DNA from 4 places in the Fictibacillus sp. UD genome. Region 3 is predicted to be linked to each of the others. Evidence: riboswitches for the same ligand, from Rfam matches in the RefSeq annotation. Region 3 holds a riboswitch; each other region holds the start of a gene.
The links. Region 3 has a riboswitch for S-adenosylmethionine ahead of mtnK (S-methyl-5-thioribose kinase). Riboswitches for the same ligand answer to the same signal wherever they lie in the genome.
Positions count from the first base shown of each region.

Region 1: linked by a shared signal. The riboswitch ahead of P8610_RS17935 (LLM class flavin-dependent oxidoreductase) and the one ahead of mtnK (S-methyl-5-thioribose kinase) in region 3 are both predicted to bind S-adenosylmethionine.
Region 2: linked by a shared signal. The riboswitch ahead of P8610_RS04780 (MetQ/NlpA family ABC transporter substrate-binding protein) and the one ahead of mtnK (S-methyl-5-thioribose kinase) in region 3 are both predicted to bind S-adenosylmethionine.
Region 4: linked by a shared signal. The riboswitch ahead of P8610_RS14025 (PLP-dependent aspartate aminotransferase family protein) and the one ahead of mtnK (S-methyl-5-thioribose kinase) in region 3 are both predicted to bind S-adenosylmethionine.

Region 1 is NZ_JARUHH010000017.1:54,938-59,535, reverse strand. It holds gene P8610_RS17945 (peptide MFS transporter) at 1-104, shown strand, start outside; gene P8610_RS17940 (MetQ/NlpA family ABC transporter substrate-binding protein) at 223-1,035, opposite strand; gene P8610_RS17935 (LLM class flavin-dependent oxidoreductase) at 1,065-2,456, opposite strand; SAM riboswitch class I at 2,575-2,677, opposite strand; SAM riboswitch class I at 2,833-2,945, shown strand; gene P8610_RS17930 (acyl-CoA dehydrogenase family protein) at 3,234-4,397, shown strand; gene P8610_RS17925 (DUF817 domain-containing protein) at 4,545-4,598, shown strand, end outside.
Region 2 is NZ_JARUHH010000002.1:227,682-232,279, reverse strand. It holds gene P8610_RS04790 (GerAB/ArcD/ProY family transporter) at 1-283, opposite strand, end outside; gene P8610_RS04785 (spore germination protein) at 299-1,807, opposite strand; SAM riboswitch class I at 2,040-2,156, shown strand; gene P8610_RS04780 (MetQ/NlpA family ABC transporter substrate-binding protein) at 2,284-3,108, shown strand; gene modA (molybdate ABC transporter substrate-binding protein) at 3,270-4,064, shown strand; gene modB (molybdate ABC transporter permease subunit) at 4,065-4,598, shown strand, end outside.
Region 3 is NZ_JARUHH010000012.1:38,048-42,645, forward strand. It holds gene P8610_RS15845 (pyridoxal phosphate-dependent aminotransferase) at 1-1,128, opposite strand, end outside; gene P8610_RS15850 (carbon-nitrogen family hydrolase) at 1,235-2,017, shown strand; SAM riboswitch class I at 2,122-2,288, shown strand; gene mtnK (S-methyl-5-thioribose kinase) at 2,609-3,826, shown strand; gene mtnA (S-methyl-5-thioribose-1-phosphate isomerase) at 3,830-4,598, shown strand, end outside.
Region 4 is NZ_JARUHH010000008.1:109,061-113,658, reverse strand. It holds gene P8610_RS14030 (hypothetical protein) at 146-1,255, shown strand; SAM riboswitch class I at 1,432-1,547, shown strand; gene P8610_RS14025 (PLP-dependent aspartate aminotransferase family protein) at 1,742-3,532, shown strand; gene P8610_RS14020 (aliphatic sulfonate ABC transporter substrate-binding protein) at 3,771-4,598, shown strand, end outside.

The DNA.
Region 1 (4,598 bases), on a different contig from region 3:
AAATGATGTACTTTGGAGTAATTGGTGGAGTAGCCATTCTTCTAAGTATTATCCTATTCATGCTCTCGCCTAAGATTCAAGGGTTCATGAAAGGTGTTCGTTAAGATCTACATGCCAAAAACCACTGACATGATGGAAATTCCATTATGTCAGTGGTTTTTTTTTTTTGCTGTTCTTGTAAACTTTGTTGCTGTGCGTACAAATCGTGCTGAAAAGTAGTAATTACTTATTCATCCAATCTGGCTTATGAAACTCATTAAAATCACTCTCTATTACTTTCCTAAATTCATCTGATTCTACTGCTGCTTTAAGATCTTTCGCTAGCTTAGAATTCTTATCTTTTTCAAGCACAACAATTCGATTAATGATTTCCTCAGGCAGTTTGTCTTTAACAAGGGCATCCTTCAGGTCCAGTCCTGAAGAGAGAGCAAAGTTTCCGTTTACTGCTGCCAAATCTACCGAATCTAGTGTTCGAGGAGTTTGTGCAGCCTCTACAGGCTGAAATTTAAGGTTCTTCGGATTTTTGGTAACGTCTTTTTCCGATACTTTTAAAGGATTTGCCGAACCGTCAATCTCAATTAAGCCGTTATCTCTTAAAACGGTCAATCCTCTTGCTAAATTAGTTGGATCATTCGCTAGGGTAACCGTGCTTCCAGGCTTTATTTCATCTAGTGATTTGTATTTCTTAGAATAAATGCCGATCGGTGCAGTGGGTACTGTTATGACAGAAGCGAGTTTCATATTATTCTCTGCACCAAAAGCGTCCATATAAACTTTATGCTGAAAAAGGTTGGCGTCCAAAGAACCGCTTTTCAATGAAATATTGGGCTGAACATAATCATTGAACTCTTTCACTTCAACGGTGTATCCTTTTTTCTCAAGATAAGGTTTTACCCCTTTTTCAAGCATATCACTATATGGAACGGTTGCACCTAGTGTGATTTTCTTTGTTGCTTTTTCTCCTGATGCACCACATCCTGTTAGCAGTACGCTAATCAAGATCCCTGCAATTAAAATTAACGAATATCTCTTCAATTTGTCTCTCTCCCCACTCTTCTAATTATTTATTTACTCTCCGCAAAAACACGTCTGAATTTGGCTGCCGGATGGTCTTCTGGCAATAGAGGCCCACCTTGAGAAAATAATTTTTCCCGGAGCGTGCCTTTGTTGTATTCTTTTTTGTAAAGTCCTCTCTCTTGAAGAACAGGAACAACTAACTCCACAAAAGACTCTAAATCTCCTGGTGTTACAAGGTGATTTAAGTTGAAACCATCCACTCCAGACTCTTCAAATTGTGCCTGAATGCCATCTGCTACCTCTTCAGGGTTGCCAACGATAAAACTTCCTCTGTCAGGTGACTCAAAACGATTTAAAACTTCTCCCACCGTGAGCGGCTTAGGGGCATCCGTAGTGAGCGTTGCAGCTTTATAATGTCCGCCTTCTGTTGATTTTTTGTATCCAAAAGGAAGATCAGGATCTAGCTCTTCATATTCAGCAATATCATAACCGCTTGCTCCGTATTGTGCTTTTGCAGCATCAGCACTCCACACGTTTGCATATGATCTAAACTTTTCTTCTGCTTCCTCTGTTGTTTTTCCGACCACCACGTTTAAGAACGAAAAGATCTTGATGTTTTCTGGGTTGCGTCCGTATTTTTCTGCACGCTCTCGAATGTCGTTCGTATAATAGCGAATTCTTTGAGGTGTTGGGCCGCCAACAAAGATACACTCTGCATGCTTTGCTGCAAAATCACGCCCCCGCTCGGACGTTCCAGCTTGATAAATAACAGGTGTTCTTTGTAGCGAAGGCTCACTTAAATGTGGCCCTTCGACACTAAAATATTCCCCTTTATGATTAATCTCATGAACTTTCTCAGGATCTACAAGCGTATTGTTTTCGTGGTCTTCAATAAATGCACCATCTTCCCAGCTGCTTTCCCAAAGCTTGTATGACACTTCTAAATATTCATCAGCGATGTTGTACCTCTCATCATGTTTAATCATATCTTCTAAACCAAAATTCCTTGCAGCGTTCGGCAAGTAAGACGTGACCACATTCCAAGCGATACGACCTTTTGTTAAGTGATCAAGTGTGGAAAACCGTCTCGCGTTGCCAAAAGGCTGTTCATACGTAGTACTAACCGTTACGGCAAACGATAGATTTTCTGTAACACTCGCCATCGCAGATATGAGAAGCGCCGGATCATTCAGCGGTACTTGAAGTCCATCACGGATTGACGGATGCTTGCTTTTTTTGTACACGTCATAAACGCCAAGCACATCTGCAAAAAACACAGCATCAAACTTCCCTTTCTCTAGAAGTTTTGCGTATTCAATCCAATAATCCAGATCCTTATAGTTTCTATGTCTCTTGTTCTCCGGGTGCTTCCAAAGGCCATGAGAATTATGCATAGCACTTGTCATCTCAAACGCGTTAAACAAAATTTCTTTACTCAAAATTGTTTCCTCCGTTGCATAGAATTTTTTTGTACCCGTTCCAAGAGAAAATGAAAAAACCTCTTCAAATTAAGAAGAGGTTTAAAGATACGTCAAAAAAAACATACGTATACGTCTCCTCTTATCTTTCAAGCTACAAGCTTGCTGGAATTGGCACAGTACTAAAAATAGTTGTTGCCGAGGCTTCAAAGGGCCAGTCCCTCCACCTCTCTCGATAAGGAATCGATAATATTCAATTTAGTAACGAAATATACAGGAATAAAAATAGCCTGTCAATGAAATTTAGAGAAATAAAATAATTTTCTTAACAATCTGTTTTTAGTTGACAGCGGTTTACTTTATCCTCTATAGTGATGACTAATAATTAAATAATTGTATCTTATCAAGAGTCAGGGGAGGAACTGGTCCTACGATCCTGCAGCAACCGCTTTTATTAAAAGAAAGGTGCTAATTCCAGCAGATGTTCTTTGAATGTCTGATAGATGAGAGAGCGTGTTAGCACATGGAATCTACGTCCTCTTTCGTCTTTGAAAGAGGGCTTTTTTGTGCTTGGTTGTCCATCGATGTCATGTGAGCGGTTGATTTCCGTTCCAGGTGCTCGCTTTCCGCGGGGCAGGCGGTGAGCCACATTCGTACGCTTCACTTTTAAGTGTCTCACCTGCCTACCTGTCCCGCAGGAGTCTCCCACCTTACACTCCAATCAACTTTTCAATGAAGTCCTTTTATAAGACCAAATACTAAAACCAACTTACATAAAAATAACTTTAGGAGGATACCATGAGCATATCTTTGAGAAAAACCATCCAAAAACATAGTTTTGAAGAAGCGATAAATACCGCTCTAGAACTAAAAGAAGTTTTCAAGAATCGGGCAGAATTTGTTGATCGTGAAGGTGTTTTTCCTTATGAAAACTTTCAAGACCTAAAGAACCATGACTTCCTTTCCCTCACCATCCCAAAAGAATATGGAGGAAAGGGATTGAACCTGCTTGAGTTATTAACGATACAAGAGCACCTTGCTGAAGGAGATGCACCTACTGCCCTCTCTCTTGGGTGGCATCTGGGTACTCTTTTAGAGGCGGCAGAAAACCGGCATTGGAAAGGCGACGCGTTCGCTAATCTTAGCCGAAAAGTTGTTGAACAAAAAGCACTCATTAACTTGGCACAAACAGAGCGCGCGACAGGAAGTCCCTCTCGAGGGGGTATACCTACTACAACAGCAGTCAAGAAAGCAGACGGATGGCTGATTAACGGAAGCAAGGCTTTTACTTCTATGGCAGAAGCCCTTGATTACTCGGTCATCACAGCCACAATCTCAGAAACCAACCATAAAGGATTTTTCTTAGTAAATCACAAAGAAAAAGGGGTTTTTGTAAAAGAAACATGGGACAGCATCTCGATGAGAGGAACAAAAAGTGATGATCTCCTATTGAACGACGTTTATGTAGCTGAGGAAAATTTACTTGTCGTAGAAGATGGGAAGAACCTCGTACCTAAAGGCTGGTATCTGCAAGTGCCTGCTGTATACCTAGGGATCGCAAGAGCAGCGCGGAATTACGCAATAGAATTTGCGTCAGAGTATAGCCCTAACACCTTATCAGGACCTATCTCAGATGTGCCAGAAGTGAGAAGAAAGATTGGCAAGATCGAACTTGAGCTATTTCAAGCAAGAACGATTCTTCACGCCGTTGCTGAAAAATGGGTAAACCACCCTGAACAACGTCAGAATCTAGGTACAGAACTCGCTGCAGTTAAGCATTCTGTAACAAACAGCGCGAACAGAGTGGTTGATCTCGCGATGAGAATCGTTGGGGCTAGAAGTCTTTCTGTACAAAATCCGCTCCAACGGCACTTTCGAGATGTAAGAGCCGGTCTTCATAATCCACCAACAGATGATGCGATTGTCTATTCATTAGCGGATGCAGCGCTGCCAAAGAGGTAAACTCTTTTCACAAGACTTACATGGATCTGTCAACTGACAGATCCATGTTAAAATAAACAGCTTTTTGTATGATGTGCTTCTGAACACCATAGGTTATTATAGATACAATATATTTCCATATTAATTCTATAAAAAGGTGGTTGGCTCATGAGGGCGCTCGTTCAGTTCACATACTTACAAGCACTTTCTTGTATCTTTCCT
Region 2 (4,598 bases), on a different contig from region 3:
ACAGCAGCAAGAGTAAACTTAACAGACCGCCAACCCATCTTCCAAACAAATTGCGATGAACGCCAACTATATCGGTATTCTCTTTTAAAAGAATGCGATAAATCATCCAAATGATTATGTTGAATGATAGGCCTCCAAGCACTACTGCGATCCAAGCGTCATGACCTGCAGATTTTGCGATGTACCGTTCGAATCCGAGGATACCAACACCAACCTGCATCGTCGTGACCATGTAAAAAACCATATAGGGTGATATCTGTTTGTTTTCACTAATCTGAGACATACATACCCCTCTTTTTTAGTCCTCTATATCATGCTTTTCATTTGAGCGCTTCTTATTCATCCTTTTTTTATCGCTAGGTCTTAATGAGACTGGACGGTTGTATTGCGAACTGAACGGCATACGAATGAGGGCATCTTTCAAATCGTTCATACGCAGCGGATAAAGCGGCGCAATATATGGTCTGCCAAGTGACGTTAACTTCAACAGATGAGATAAGATGAAAGCAAAGCAAATTGTTACACCAAGAACACCTAAAAATTGTGCAAACAATAAAAAGGGAAAGCGCAGCAGACGGATCGTGTTACTCATCTGATAAACAGGTGTTGTAAAAGATGCGAGCGCGGCTAACGCGACAATGATCAAGAGAACATTGCTTGTGAGTCCAGCTTGAACAGCGGCCGTTCCAATAACAATACCGCCTACGATCCCGATCGTCTGACCGACTTTAGTTGGCAGTCTCGCTCCTGCCTCGCGCAGCAGCTCGATTGAAAGTTCTAATACCATTGCCTCAAGGATAGGCGGAAAAGGAATATCATTTCGTGACGCGACAAGTGTCGCCAACAGATTTTCAGGAATCATCTCATAATGAAACGTTAAAACCGCGACATAAAGTGGTGTGGATAACACGGAAAACATGACTGCCATCAAACGGATCAAACGAAAAGCAGAAGCTAAAACCCAGTTTAGGAAGTAGTCTTCAAAGGCTGAGAAAAACTCAACGATTGTTGTTGGTCCTGTCAGTGCATGTGGTGAACCGTCCGCCATAATGGCAACTTTTCCTTCCGCCAATACACTCGCCACACGGTCAGGACGTTCAGTGTCAATCAGCTGTGGAAAAGGTGAGTTTCCATTGTCAGAAATCATTTGGTTGATATAAGAGCTGTCTACAACATGATCATATTCAATATCATTGACTCGTTGGATCGCCGTATTTACGTTTTCAGGATCAGCGATTCCATCTATGTAGATAATGGCAACTCTTGTTTTCGTGAGTTTACCAACGCGCACCTCTTTAACTATAAACTCTGGAATCGGCAGTCTTTTTCGTATGAGGTTCAAGTTCGTATCGAGTGATTCTACGAATGCTTCTTTAGGACCAACTACGCTGAACTCGGTTTCTGGAATCGAGATTTGCCTATTCTCTGTTGAAAGACTGGGTATCATCAGACATTCTGTATCCTCTTTATTCATCTGTAAAAGAATAAAGCCTTCTGTTACCTTGTTTGCGATATCGCGAACATCTTTCGTTTTTACTATGCCATCTAAAGGCAAGTGTTTCTGTACATCATCCAGATTTTTTAGGGGAAGATCTGTGATATAAGGCAATAAATCACGGTGAACAAATTCCGGGTTTACGAGAGTTTTAAAATATGAGATATAAAATGTGCTCGCAGATGATTGTTTAACGGTTGAAAAGTCGGCAGAAGCACTTAATTTTTGCATCAACTCTTGAAAGGTTAAAGAATCTCGATTATTGGTCTGTTTTGGTTCGGGCTGTTTTTTCTTTTTCTTAAAAAAGTTCACGTGTGGCACCCACTCGTTTTTGAAGTAAGTTATTTTCCTAGCATTTCCTCTGGATTTAATAATATTCTTTGTGTGCGAGGTTGTCGGTTTTATCTCCCTTAAGAGAAAAGGTGAGTGTTGCCATTGCTGCAACGACAGAATTAAGAAACACAAGGAGTTCAGAATAATTCGAAAAAAGTGTTTGACATTACATGGATTTCCTGTAATAATACAAAGTAATTTGATATGAACACTCTTATTAAGAGCAGGTGGAGGGAATTAGCCCTATGAAACCCGGCAACCATTCGTACTGAATAGTCAGTATGGAAACGGTGCTAAATCTAACAGCGGTCACGCTGAGAGATGAGAGGAAATCGGATCTTTTTTCGAGAAGCCTTCTGTCTCTTTTATGAGCTCAGAAGGCTTTTTGCATGCTGCCTCTTGAAGAGTTTTTATCAAACAAAAATATAGAGAACTAGAGGATAGGGGATTAGATCATGAAAAGAATCATTCAAGTTTTACTCGCAAGTTTGGCAGTGTTTGTGTTAACAGCTTGTGGATCATCAGCAGCAAATGGCGGGGAGAAAACCGAAAAGCTCGTCGTTGGGGCATCGAACGTACCGCATGCTGAAATCTTAGAAGAAGCAAAACCACTTTTGAAAGAAAAAGGAATTGACTTAGAAATCGTTAAATTCCAAGACTACATTCTGCCGAATAAATCACTTTATGAAAAAGAAATCGATGCGAACTACTTTCAGCATATTCCATATTTAACACAGCAAGTGAAGGACAATCCAAAGTACAAGTTTGAAAACGCAGGTGCGGTTCATCTCGAGCCTATGGGAGTTTATTCGAAAAGACATAAGTCATTAAAGGATCTTCCGAAAGGCGCGAAAATTATCTTAAGTAACTCAGTAGCTGAGCACGGTCGAATTCTTTCCATTTTTGAAGCAGAAGGACTAATCAAGCTAAAAGAAGGAAAAGGCTATGAAGCGCAGCTAAGTGATATTGTAGAAAATCCGAAGAACTTAGAATTTGTGGCAGACATTGACCCAGGCCTTTTAACGAAGGCATATGAACACGATGAAGGCGATGCGATTGTAATCAACACAAACTTTGCGATTGATGCTGATCTGAATCCGAAAAAAGATTCTATCGCACTAGAAGGGTCTGAATCACCATTTGCGAACATCATCACGGTTCGTGAAGGAGACAAAGATAAAAAAGCAATCAAAACATTGCTAGAAGTGCTTCACTCAAAAGAGATCACAGACTTTATCGACAAAGAGTATAAAGGGTCTGTACTTGCAGTAACAGAGTAAGCGAAGAAGAAGCTGTCACGAAGGAGAATCCTCCTTAATGGCGGCTTCTTTTATTTGAAAGTCACTTTACAAAAATGAAAGCAAGTACAATAGAAGAGTTTCCGCTAATGCTTTGCTATAATCAAATGTAATCAGACATTGCTGTGGAAGGAAGAAATGAAGTGAGAAGAAGGTATCATATGATGATTTGCCTAACGATGCTCATCGTATTTTTAACGGCATGCGGAGGACAGGGGCAAGATCAATTGAACAAACAAAAATCTCAAGACAGAGTGGAACTTACCATATCAGCCGCAGCTAGTTTGCAGGATGTGTTAAATGAAGTCGCCGCTGTCTATGAAAAAGAACATCCGAATGTAAAGATTACATATAACTTTGGAGCGTCAGGAGCACTGCAACAGCAGATCGCACAAGGTGCACCTGTTGATCTGTTCTTCTCAGCCGCAGAAGATAAATATGATGAACTTGTAAAAGAGGGATTCATCGAAGAAAACTCAGGAACAGATCTTTTGCGTAACGAATTGGTGCTAATCGTTTCAACCAACTCAAAAATAAACAGGTTTGAGGATTTACCGAAAGCCAACCGAATATCAATCGGAACGCCAGAGTCTGTGCCAGCTGGAACGTACGCGAAAGAAACACTTGAAAACTTAAATCTATGGAACGAGACCGAAAAGAAAATGGTCTATGCAAAAGATGTGCGTCAAGTATTAACCTATGTAGAAACGGGAAACGTAGACGCTGGAATCGTTTATAAAACAGATGCCGTGATCTCGGATAAAGTAAGAATTGCAGCAACCGCAAACGAGCAAACACATTCACCTATCGTCTACCCCGTTGGTGTTATTAAAGACAGCTCACACCAGAAAGAAGCCAAGGAGTTTTATGAATTCCTGAAAAAAGAAGAGTCGATCAAAACCTTTGAAGACAATGGATTTAAGCAGGTAGAAAATTAGATGGCGATCGACTTTTGGTCACCAGTCAAACTGTCGTTAGGAATTGCACTAGTTGCGGCAATCCTCGTAATCGCTGCAGGTTTATTTTTTGGACGGATGATGGCTCACAAAAAATTTAAAGGGAAATCTGTTGTTGAAACGTTCTTTTTACTGCCATTAGTGCTGCCGCCTACGGTCGTTGGTTTTCTTCTGATTGTTTTATTCGGGAGAAATGGTCCAGTCGGGCAACTCATACAATGGTTATTTCACCAGCCGATCATGTTTTCATGGTGGGCCGCAGTAATCGCGTCTTCGGTTGTTGCATTTCCTCTCATGTATCAATCGGCAAAATCGGGTTTCGAGTCCATTGACGGAGATATTGAAAATGCGGCACGTGTAGATGGAGCGAATGAATGGCATGTTTTTATGAGGATATCCATTCCTTTAGCACTTAGGGCCATCATATCCGGTGCCATTTTAAGTTTTGCCCGAGCTTTGGGAGAGTTCGGTGCAACTCTCATGTTTGCGGGGAATATTCCTGGAAAAACGCAAACG
Region 3 (4,598 bases):
TCGTTCTTCTGACGTCAAAAGGCCAGCGCGGACATAGTTGTCGCCTTCACTTCCGAATCCGATTCCTGGTGCGACTACAACGTGGGCTTTCTCCAGCAAATAGTCTGCGAATGTTTCAGATGTGTATCCTTCTGGTACAGGAAGCCAGCAGAAAAATGATCCTTTTGGTGCTTCAACGTTCCATCCGTTTTCATTCAAACGCCCGATGAACGCATCACGGCGGCGTTCATAAGTATCGACCAATTCATCCACACATTGCTGTGATCCGTTAAGCGCTTCTGCTGCAGCATGCTGCACCGCTCCAAACAAGCTCACATAAAAATGGTCTTGCAGAAGATTAATAGATTCGATAACAGACTCGTTTCCGACAGCAAAACCTACCCGCCATCCTGCCATGTTGTACGTTTTTGAAAGCGTATAAATTTCGATCCCGACGTCTTTTGCTCCTTCAACTTGTAAAAAGCTTACTGGTTTTTCACCATCAAAACCAATCGCACCATACGCAAAGTCATGACAAACTAAAATATCATGCTTTTTAGCAAGCTCGATCGTCTCTTCAAAAAACGCTTCAGTTGCTACGCCGGCTGTCGGGTTATTCGGGTAGTTTAAAAACATAAGTTTCGCTGTATCAAGTACCGAATCTGAAAGTTCATCATAACGCGGCAAAAAATCGTTTTCTTGGCGAAGCGGCATCGTCTCCATTTTCGCTCCTGCCATCGCTACACCTGACCAATAGTCCGGATATCCTGGGTCCGGAACGAGCGCAACATCCCCTGGATTTAAATAGCACTGTGATAACTCTACTAAACCCACTTTTCCACCAAAGAGTACGGCAACTTCTTTCTCTGAATCGAGTGACACACCATATTCTCGTTCATAAAAATCTGCAGCTGCCTGCTTCAAAAATCCATGTCCGCGAAACGGTGAGTATTTATGATAATCAGGTCTGTCAGCCCCCTCTTTTAGAGCTTCAACAATATGCTGAGGCGTTGGCTGATCTGGATTTCCTTGTCCAAGATTAATAACGTCATAGCCTTGTTCTACATAGTGAGATACTTTTTTTACAAGCTTGGCGAAAAATTGCTCTGGCAGCTTCCCCATTACTTCGGCCTGTTCAAAACGTTTCACATCGATCACTTCCAGTCTAATTTGAATGTTCTTGAAATTCTAATCAGTTATGTTATACGCTTAAGGAAATTCTGTAAAGACTTTTTTACACGATGGGGGTCCAATTATGAAAATTGCCTGTATACAAGTAGATGTCCAGTATGGCAATCCTGATAAAAACTATGAACACATTGAAAATAAAATACGTGAGACGGTAAATGCGCATCATCCTGATACGATTATTCTGCCAGAACTTTGGGATACAGGATATGACTTAACTCGCTTAGATCAGATTAGTGATCACTATGGAGAGCGTGCTAAAAACTGGCTAAGCAAACTATCAAAAGAGCTTAATATTAATATTGTCGGTGGATCTGTCGCGTTTCGGGACGGCAACTCTGTATACAATACATCCCTTACTTTTAACCGAAACGGAGAGCATATCGGCACTTATTCAAAGGCTCACCTGATTACGCTAATGGAAGAAGAGAAATACATCTCACCTGGAAAAAACAGCAGTCTGTTTACAATTGACGGCAATCTTTCTTCTGCTGCAATCTGTTATGACATTCGTTTTCCAGAATGGATTCGTGCACCGTTTGTTAATGGAGCAAAGATTTTGTTCGTTCCGGCACAGTGGCCGATCCAAAGACAGACTCACTGGAGAGCACTTCTTATCGCGCGTGCTATTGAGAATCAATGCTATGTTGTCGCGTGTAATCGTGTCGGGAAAGATCCAAACAACACGTTTGCTGGTCAATCCATGATTATTGATCCTTGGGGAGATATCATTGCTGAAGCTTCTACCCATAGTGAGGAGATTCTGACAGCAGATATTTCTCCGAGTTTAGTAGACGAGGTCCGTTTGAAGGTTCCAGTATTTAACGATCGACGAACCGATCTTTATTAATTTTTTTAAAAATTTGTTGTTGACAGACCTTCCTATCACGTTGTAGTATAACGATTATGAATTGCGCGAATATTAACACGCATTAAAAAAACGAATAATTTGGTCTCTTATCAAGAGCAGGTGGAGGGATATGGCCCGATGAAACCCAGCAACCGACCGTAATACCATTGTGAGATGGGGCGCCCGCATTATACGGGGAGCCGCTGATATGATTTCAGCGTATGGCACGGTGCTAATTCCGGCAAAACAACATGTTTTGCTAAGATAAGAGGCGCGGGAGAACTAACATTCCGAGCCTCTTTTCTTATACGAAAAGAGGCTCTTTTTATTTGTATCTATTCTATTCTTAGAAATTGCTTGTGATGGTTTAGCAAATTCTCTTCATTGCAAGTTGATTGAAGTGTAAGGTGCGAGACTCCTGGAGGATAAGCGGGACAGGTGAGACACCTATGTGCGCAACGCGCAGAGGTGGCTCACCGCACGCCCCCCGGAAAGCGAGCATCCTGTAACGGAAATCAACCACTTTCAAGAGCAACAATGCTATACAAAAACAGCTTTTTATTTCAAATAAATTCCGGGGGGAAACAAAAAATGAGCGTACAAGTAAAACCTACATATGAACCGTTAAACGAACTAACAGTCCTTGAAGTCGTGAAGCCTCTAGATTTCTTTGATGAAGCTGAACAAAACAGCTTGTCTGTTAAAGAAATCGGTGATGGCAACCTTAATTTAGTTTTTCATATCGAAAACCCAGAATCAAAAAAAGCATTAATCGTTAAACAAGCACTTCCCTATGCAAAAGTGGTTGGTGAAAGCTGGCCCCTTACACTTGACCGAGCAAGAATTGAAAGTGAAGCTCTCTTAAAAGAAGCTGAATCGGTTCCACACCTCGTTCCAAAAGTTTATTATTCAGATTCAACATTAGCTGTTACGGTCATGGAAGATCTGTCGGATCATGTAATCCTTCGCAAAGGACTCATTGAAGGTCACACATACCCAACTTTGGCTGAGGATATTGGAACATTTGCTGCTAAAACAGCTTTTTATTCCAGTGATTTTTATCTGCATCCATTTGAGAAAAAAGAACAAGTTGGACGTTTTTCAAACCCTGAACTTTGCAAGATTACCGAAGATTTAGTGTTTACAGATCCGTTCTTTAATCATGATACGAACGATTTCCCCGCTGAACTTCAAAATGAAGTCGAAAAAATTTGGAATGACAAAGAACTGCTTAGAGAAGTAGCTCAACTGCGATTTACGTTTTTAACAAAAGCTGAGATCCTGCTTCACGGTGATCTTCATTCAGGCAGTATCTTCGTTAAAAATAATTCTACTAAAGTGATTGATCCTGAGTTTGCTTTCTACGGACCTGCTGGTTTCGATATCGCTCACTTTATAGCGAATCTAGCTCTTAACCATCTGTCACAGAACGCTCATGCAAAAGAGCCGTTCAATCGTGAATCTTTACAGTCTTACCTTTTACAAACGATCGAGAAGACGTGGAATACGTACAGCGAAACATTTACACAGCTGTGGAACGAGAAAGCGACGGATCCTTTTGCTAAGACAGAAGGCGTTTTAGAGAACTTCTTACAAAAAACGTTCCAAGAAGCAATCGGTTATGCAGGCTGTGAAATCATCCGAAGAACAATCGGTCTTGCCCATGTTGCAGACCTTGACACCATTCCGCAAAAAGAAGTGGAACTGTTTTATAAGAAAAAAGCATTAGAGCTTGGAAGTGCTCTTATTAAAAACCAAAGTAAAATTACAAACATCACAGAATTGACTGACTTGATTAGAGGTGCTTAAGAAATGACTGTAGCTGAAAAATGGGTTCCTTCTGTTCGTTACAGAGGCGATCATCTGCTTATATTGGATCAACAACAACTTCCCCACCACACCGTTTACTTGAATGTAACAACGATTGAACATGTATGGGATGCAATATCAAAGCTTAAAGTTCGCGGAGCTCCCGCGATCGGTATAGCTGCCGCTTTCGGTCTTGCGCTATGGAGCAATACAGAAAAAGAAAATGATCTTCAGCAGTTTTTAGAAAAACTGCAAACACAAAGAGACTATCTTGCCTCTTCCCGTCCAACTGCTGTTAATTTATTTTGGGCGATCGATCGTGTCGTCGCTTCAGCTCAAGAAGCATCATCAGTTACAGGCGCGAAGAAAAGAATTGAAACAGAAGCTCTTTCCATTCAAGAAGAAGATGAGAATACGTGCCGTAAAATTGGTGAATATGCCTTGTCCCTTCTGCAAGATGGAGATGCGGTAATGACGATTTGTAACGCTGGCGCTATCGCTACAAGCAAATACGGAACCGCTTTAGCTCCGTTTCATCTCGCAAAAGAAAAAGGATGGGATCTATCGGTTTACGCGAACGAAACACGGCCTGTTTTGCAAGGTGCTCGACTGACTGCTTGGGAACTTCAGGCAAATGATATCGATGTGACGCTCATTACTGACAATATGGCAGCACATACGTTAAAAACAAAAAACATTAAAGCGGTAATCGTAGGCTGTGACCGTGTAGCTGCAAATGGAGATACGGCAAATAAAATTGGTACGTTCGGCC
Region 4 (4,598 bases), on a different contig from region 3:
TGAGATTTACGAGCGCAAAATGAGAATACGGACCTGAACTATGACTTCAGACCTACAAATTTTCAATAAAAAAAGGATTTTTTTCGACAGTTACCGAATATATGTTTCATAAATCGTATTTTCATAAAAGAAAGAGGAACATCTTATGAAAGAGACATTTGACTTGATTGACTATGCTTTGCAAAAAAGTGGACTTGAAGAGCTTAAAGATCCAACGCAAGTCCAATACTTAGGCGAAGGAGCTTGGCATTATGCATATCTCGTTCAGCTGCGCATAGGTGACCCAGTGGTCGTTCGATTCCCTAAAGCAGAAGCATACGGCAGAAAAATTGAGTTTGATGAAGCGGCTTCTTATGCCGAATATGCCGGTACAAAAGCCTACTATGAGCTAGCTAATTCCGTTAAGCCTGGAATATGCCCAGAATTCTTTTACTACCATGTAGAAAAAGACAAAACGTTTACGGTCGAGTCGTATGCAGGTAAAGCCATAAAACTAGAACATTTTACATATGTAGAGGCGTTCCAAGTCGGCGCGGAATTAGGCGAGTTCTTCAGAAATATGAATACCGCAAAACATGGGTTAAAAGGCTTTGGTTATCTGCAATGGAACGGGAATAAAATTGAAGGTCAGATCAAATCAAGTGCTTCTGCATTTATGAAAGAAGAGAACGAAGAGTATATCTCTGATTTTAAAAAATTTATGAATACTTATAATAGCTCTATACATCCAGCAGCTCTTATTCAGCTTCAAGAATGTATGAAGAATAGAGAGATTGATGAGCATAATATTACATTTGCAAATCAAGATACGTCCCCGGAAAATGTATTGATTCACCTTGACGGAAGAGTAAGTTTAATTGATCCTGTACCAATTTTATACAGCGGGGATTCATTAGCAGGAAACTTTCTCAATAACTACCGAACACTGTTTCCGACATTTTATAACGCGCCACGATACGCAAAACATGAATTTGATCGTTTTGAAGACAGATTGCACAGAATGGCAGATGGATTTTTAGAAGGATACTCTAATGGCGACCTTATTGTAAAACAGAGAGTGAAACAAGAAGAGTTCATTCAGTTGACAAGTTTAGCTGCATCGCATTGGGAACTGCTCCAGTCTGATGAATTAACGTCTGAACAAAAAATTCGTTACGGAGAAAGGGAGGCAATCGCCAACCGAATACCGGTACTTGTGAAAAGGATTGAAGAATTTCAGTGGACTGATGAAAAAAGTGGAACAAAGTTAGCATAACTGGCATAGCATGGGCATAATCTTAATTCAAAGCTGACAGTTGAACACTAAGTATTTTGTATAACTTTTATGATTTTTCAAAAAACGGTTGACTTTCTAAAACGTCTTCCTCTATAATCCTATTCAAGAACAAAACAAACATCAGCACGGTAATGTGTTAAACATAATTTAATTATCTCTTATCCAGAGAGGCGGAGGGACTAGGCCCGATGAAGCCCGGCAACCAACAAACCACATTTGGTTTGGAAAGGTGCCAATTCCTACAGATCGTTTTTGATCTGAAAGATAAGAGGAGGACCAAAACCCTCTTCTTAGGAAGGGGGTTTTTCTTTTTCCCCTTATTTTTCTTCAACATAAAACTTCACACCGTAATCCATTTTCATTTTAAAAATTGCATATGAGACAAGGGAAAAGTACTAACCTTTATCCCTAGTTTTCCTATAGATTTTATTAACTTAAATTCACAAAATACAAGGAGAGATTAACATGACAAAATCTTTTGACGGATACGACATTGAGACATTGCTTTTACACGGAGGGCAAGCGCCCGATCCAACGACAGGTTCGCGAGCAGTGCCAGTCTATCAAACTACTTCCTATGTTTTTTCAGATACCGATCACGCACAAAGTCTATTCGCACTTGATGAGCCTGGAAACATTTACAGCCGAATTGGAAACCCGACAGTGGATGTGTTTGAAAAAAGAGTAGCTCTCTTAGAAGACGGTGTTGCAGCGGTAGCTACTTCATCAGGCATGTCAGCCATCGCCCTAGCCATTCTTAATATCGCACATGCTGGTGATGAGATCGTTGCTGCTACAAATCTGTATGGCGGAACGTACAACTTATTTTCTACTACTCTACCGAAATACGGAATCAACGTAAAATTCGTTGATGCTGAAGATCCAGAGAATTTCCGAAAGGCGGTTACACCAAATACGAAGGCTTTTTTCGCTGAAACAATCGGAAACCCGAGCCTGAATGTTCTAGATATTGAAGCAGTAGCGGACATCGCGCATGAAAATGGAGTGCCGCTGCTCATTGATAACACGTTCGCGACACCATATGTAACAAAGCCTTTAAGCTGGGGAGCTGATATCGTCATCCATTCGGCTACAAAATGGATCGGCGGTCACGGAACAGCAATTGGAGGAGTGGTGGTTGACGGAGGACGTTTTAATTGGAACTCAGAAAAGTACCCGGGATTCACGGAGCCTGATAGAAGCTATAACGGACTTCGATATGCAAATGATTTTGGAACGTTGGCATTTGCAACGAAACTGCGTGTCCAGTTATTACGAGATTTTGGAGCTTGCTTAAGCCCGCATAATGCGTTTCTTCTTTTACAAGGTTTAGAGACGCTGCACTTAAGAGTAGAAAAACATGCAAAAAATGCGCAGGAAGTTGCGGAGTATCTTGAAAAACATCCAGCAGTCGATTGGGTGTCCTACCCTGGGCTAACATCTCACCGAAGTCATGAACTGGCTAAAAAGTACTTAAGCAACGGCTTCGGTTCAATCGTAAACTTTGGAATTAAAGGGGGACACGATGCAGGCCGCAAAGTAATTAACAACATTTCACTATGGTCACATGTTGCAAACGTGGGAGATGCGAAATCATTAATTATCCATCCTGCTTCAACAACACATCAGCAGCTAAGCGGTGAAGAGTTGCTAGCAACAGGTGTTACAGAAGAGCTCATTCGCTTATCGATCGGACTTGAATCGGTGAAAGATTTAACGAATGATCTTGATCGCGCCATTCAAGTCGCAACTGGCATTGGATCTGATAAAACAGAAATCACAATCAATGATGAAGGGGTCATTCGCTGGGCGCTGCAATCATCAATATACAGATCAACAGAGAACGGCCAAGAAATTCAACGGCCAAAGACACTTGCTATAGTGGGCTTAAGTTCAAATCCAGCAAGACCAAGTCACAGACTTGCAAGAAAAATGCAGCGCCTCGGATATAAGGTTGTTCCGGTTAACCCAAGAGAAACCGAAGTGCTTGATGAAGAAGCCTATCCAGATCTGAAGTCCATCCCGTTTCCAATTGACGTTGTTCAAGTGTTTAGAAGTCCTGAAGCAGCGGTTGAACTGGCGAAAGAAGCGGCTATTACTCAGCCGAAAGTGTTCTGGCTGCAAGAAGGCGTTATTTCACCAGAAGCAGCAAGGATTGCAAAAGATGCAGGGATTGATGTTGTTCATAACAGATGTACGTACAAAGAAGCTCAGCGTTTAAGAGGAACGATTGCAACATACGCTTGTGAATTATAAATGTTATTGATTAAAGGTGATTTTTGTACGATCTTCTTTGCAAGTTGATTGGAGTGCAAGATGCGAGACTCCTACAAGGAGCAGCGGGACAGGTGAGACACATCAAGTGCAAAGCAACTATGTGGCTCACCGCACGCCCCGTGGAAAGCGAACATTCTAGAAAGGAAATCAACCACTTCCAGAAGGAACATTAGAAACAGCTCAAAGACAAAGAGATAAAAGTGGAGGGAAACACATTATGAAAATTTGGCAGAAAATATCGCTGGTGGTAAGCATCGCTGGCGCATTGGTTTTAGCAGGCTGTTCAAGCTCTGCAAAAGAAGGAGAAAAACCTGAGAAAATCAGATTGGATTACGCATTTTATTCGCCAACAAGCTTAGCACTTAAAAAATTTGGCTGGGCAGAAGAAACGTTTAAAAAAGAAGGCATTGAAGTGGAATGGGTTCAGAGCCAGGGAAGCAACAAAGCACTTGAGTTCTTGAATTCAGATAGTGTTGATTTCGGATCTACTGCTGGTGCTGCTGCACTTATCGCAAAAGACAAAGGAGCACCAATTGAATCGGTTTACATCTATTCACAGCCTGAATGGACAGCACTTGTTGCTAAGAATGGTTCACCGATTAAGGATGTGAAAGACCTTAAAGGTAAAAAGGTAGCGGCAACTTTCGGAACGGATCCGCACATCTTCTTACTTCGAGCTCTTGCTGATGCTGGCCTTTCTGCAAAAGACGTACAAATCGTAAATCTGCAGCACGCAGACGGTGCCAACGCCTTACTAAAAGGGCAAGTGGATGCTTGGGCCGGCTTAGATCCGCATATGGCCAGAACAGAAGTAGAATCCGGTGCACAGTACATCTACCGTAACCCTGATTTTAATACGTATGGAACGTTAAACGTACGATCTGAGTTTGCAAAAAACCACCCGAAGCAGGTGGAACAAGTGATTGAGCTATACGAAAAAGCAAGAAAATGGACACTGGAAAATCCTGAAGAAGCAGCAAAACTTTTATCTGAAGAGGCGGGGATTAAAGAAGATGTCGCAAAAAAACAACTCCAACGAAATAAC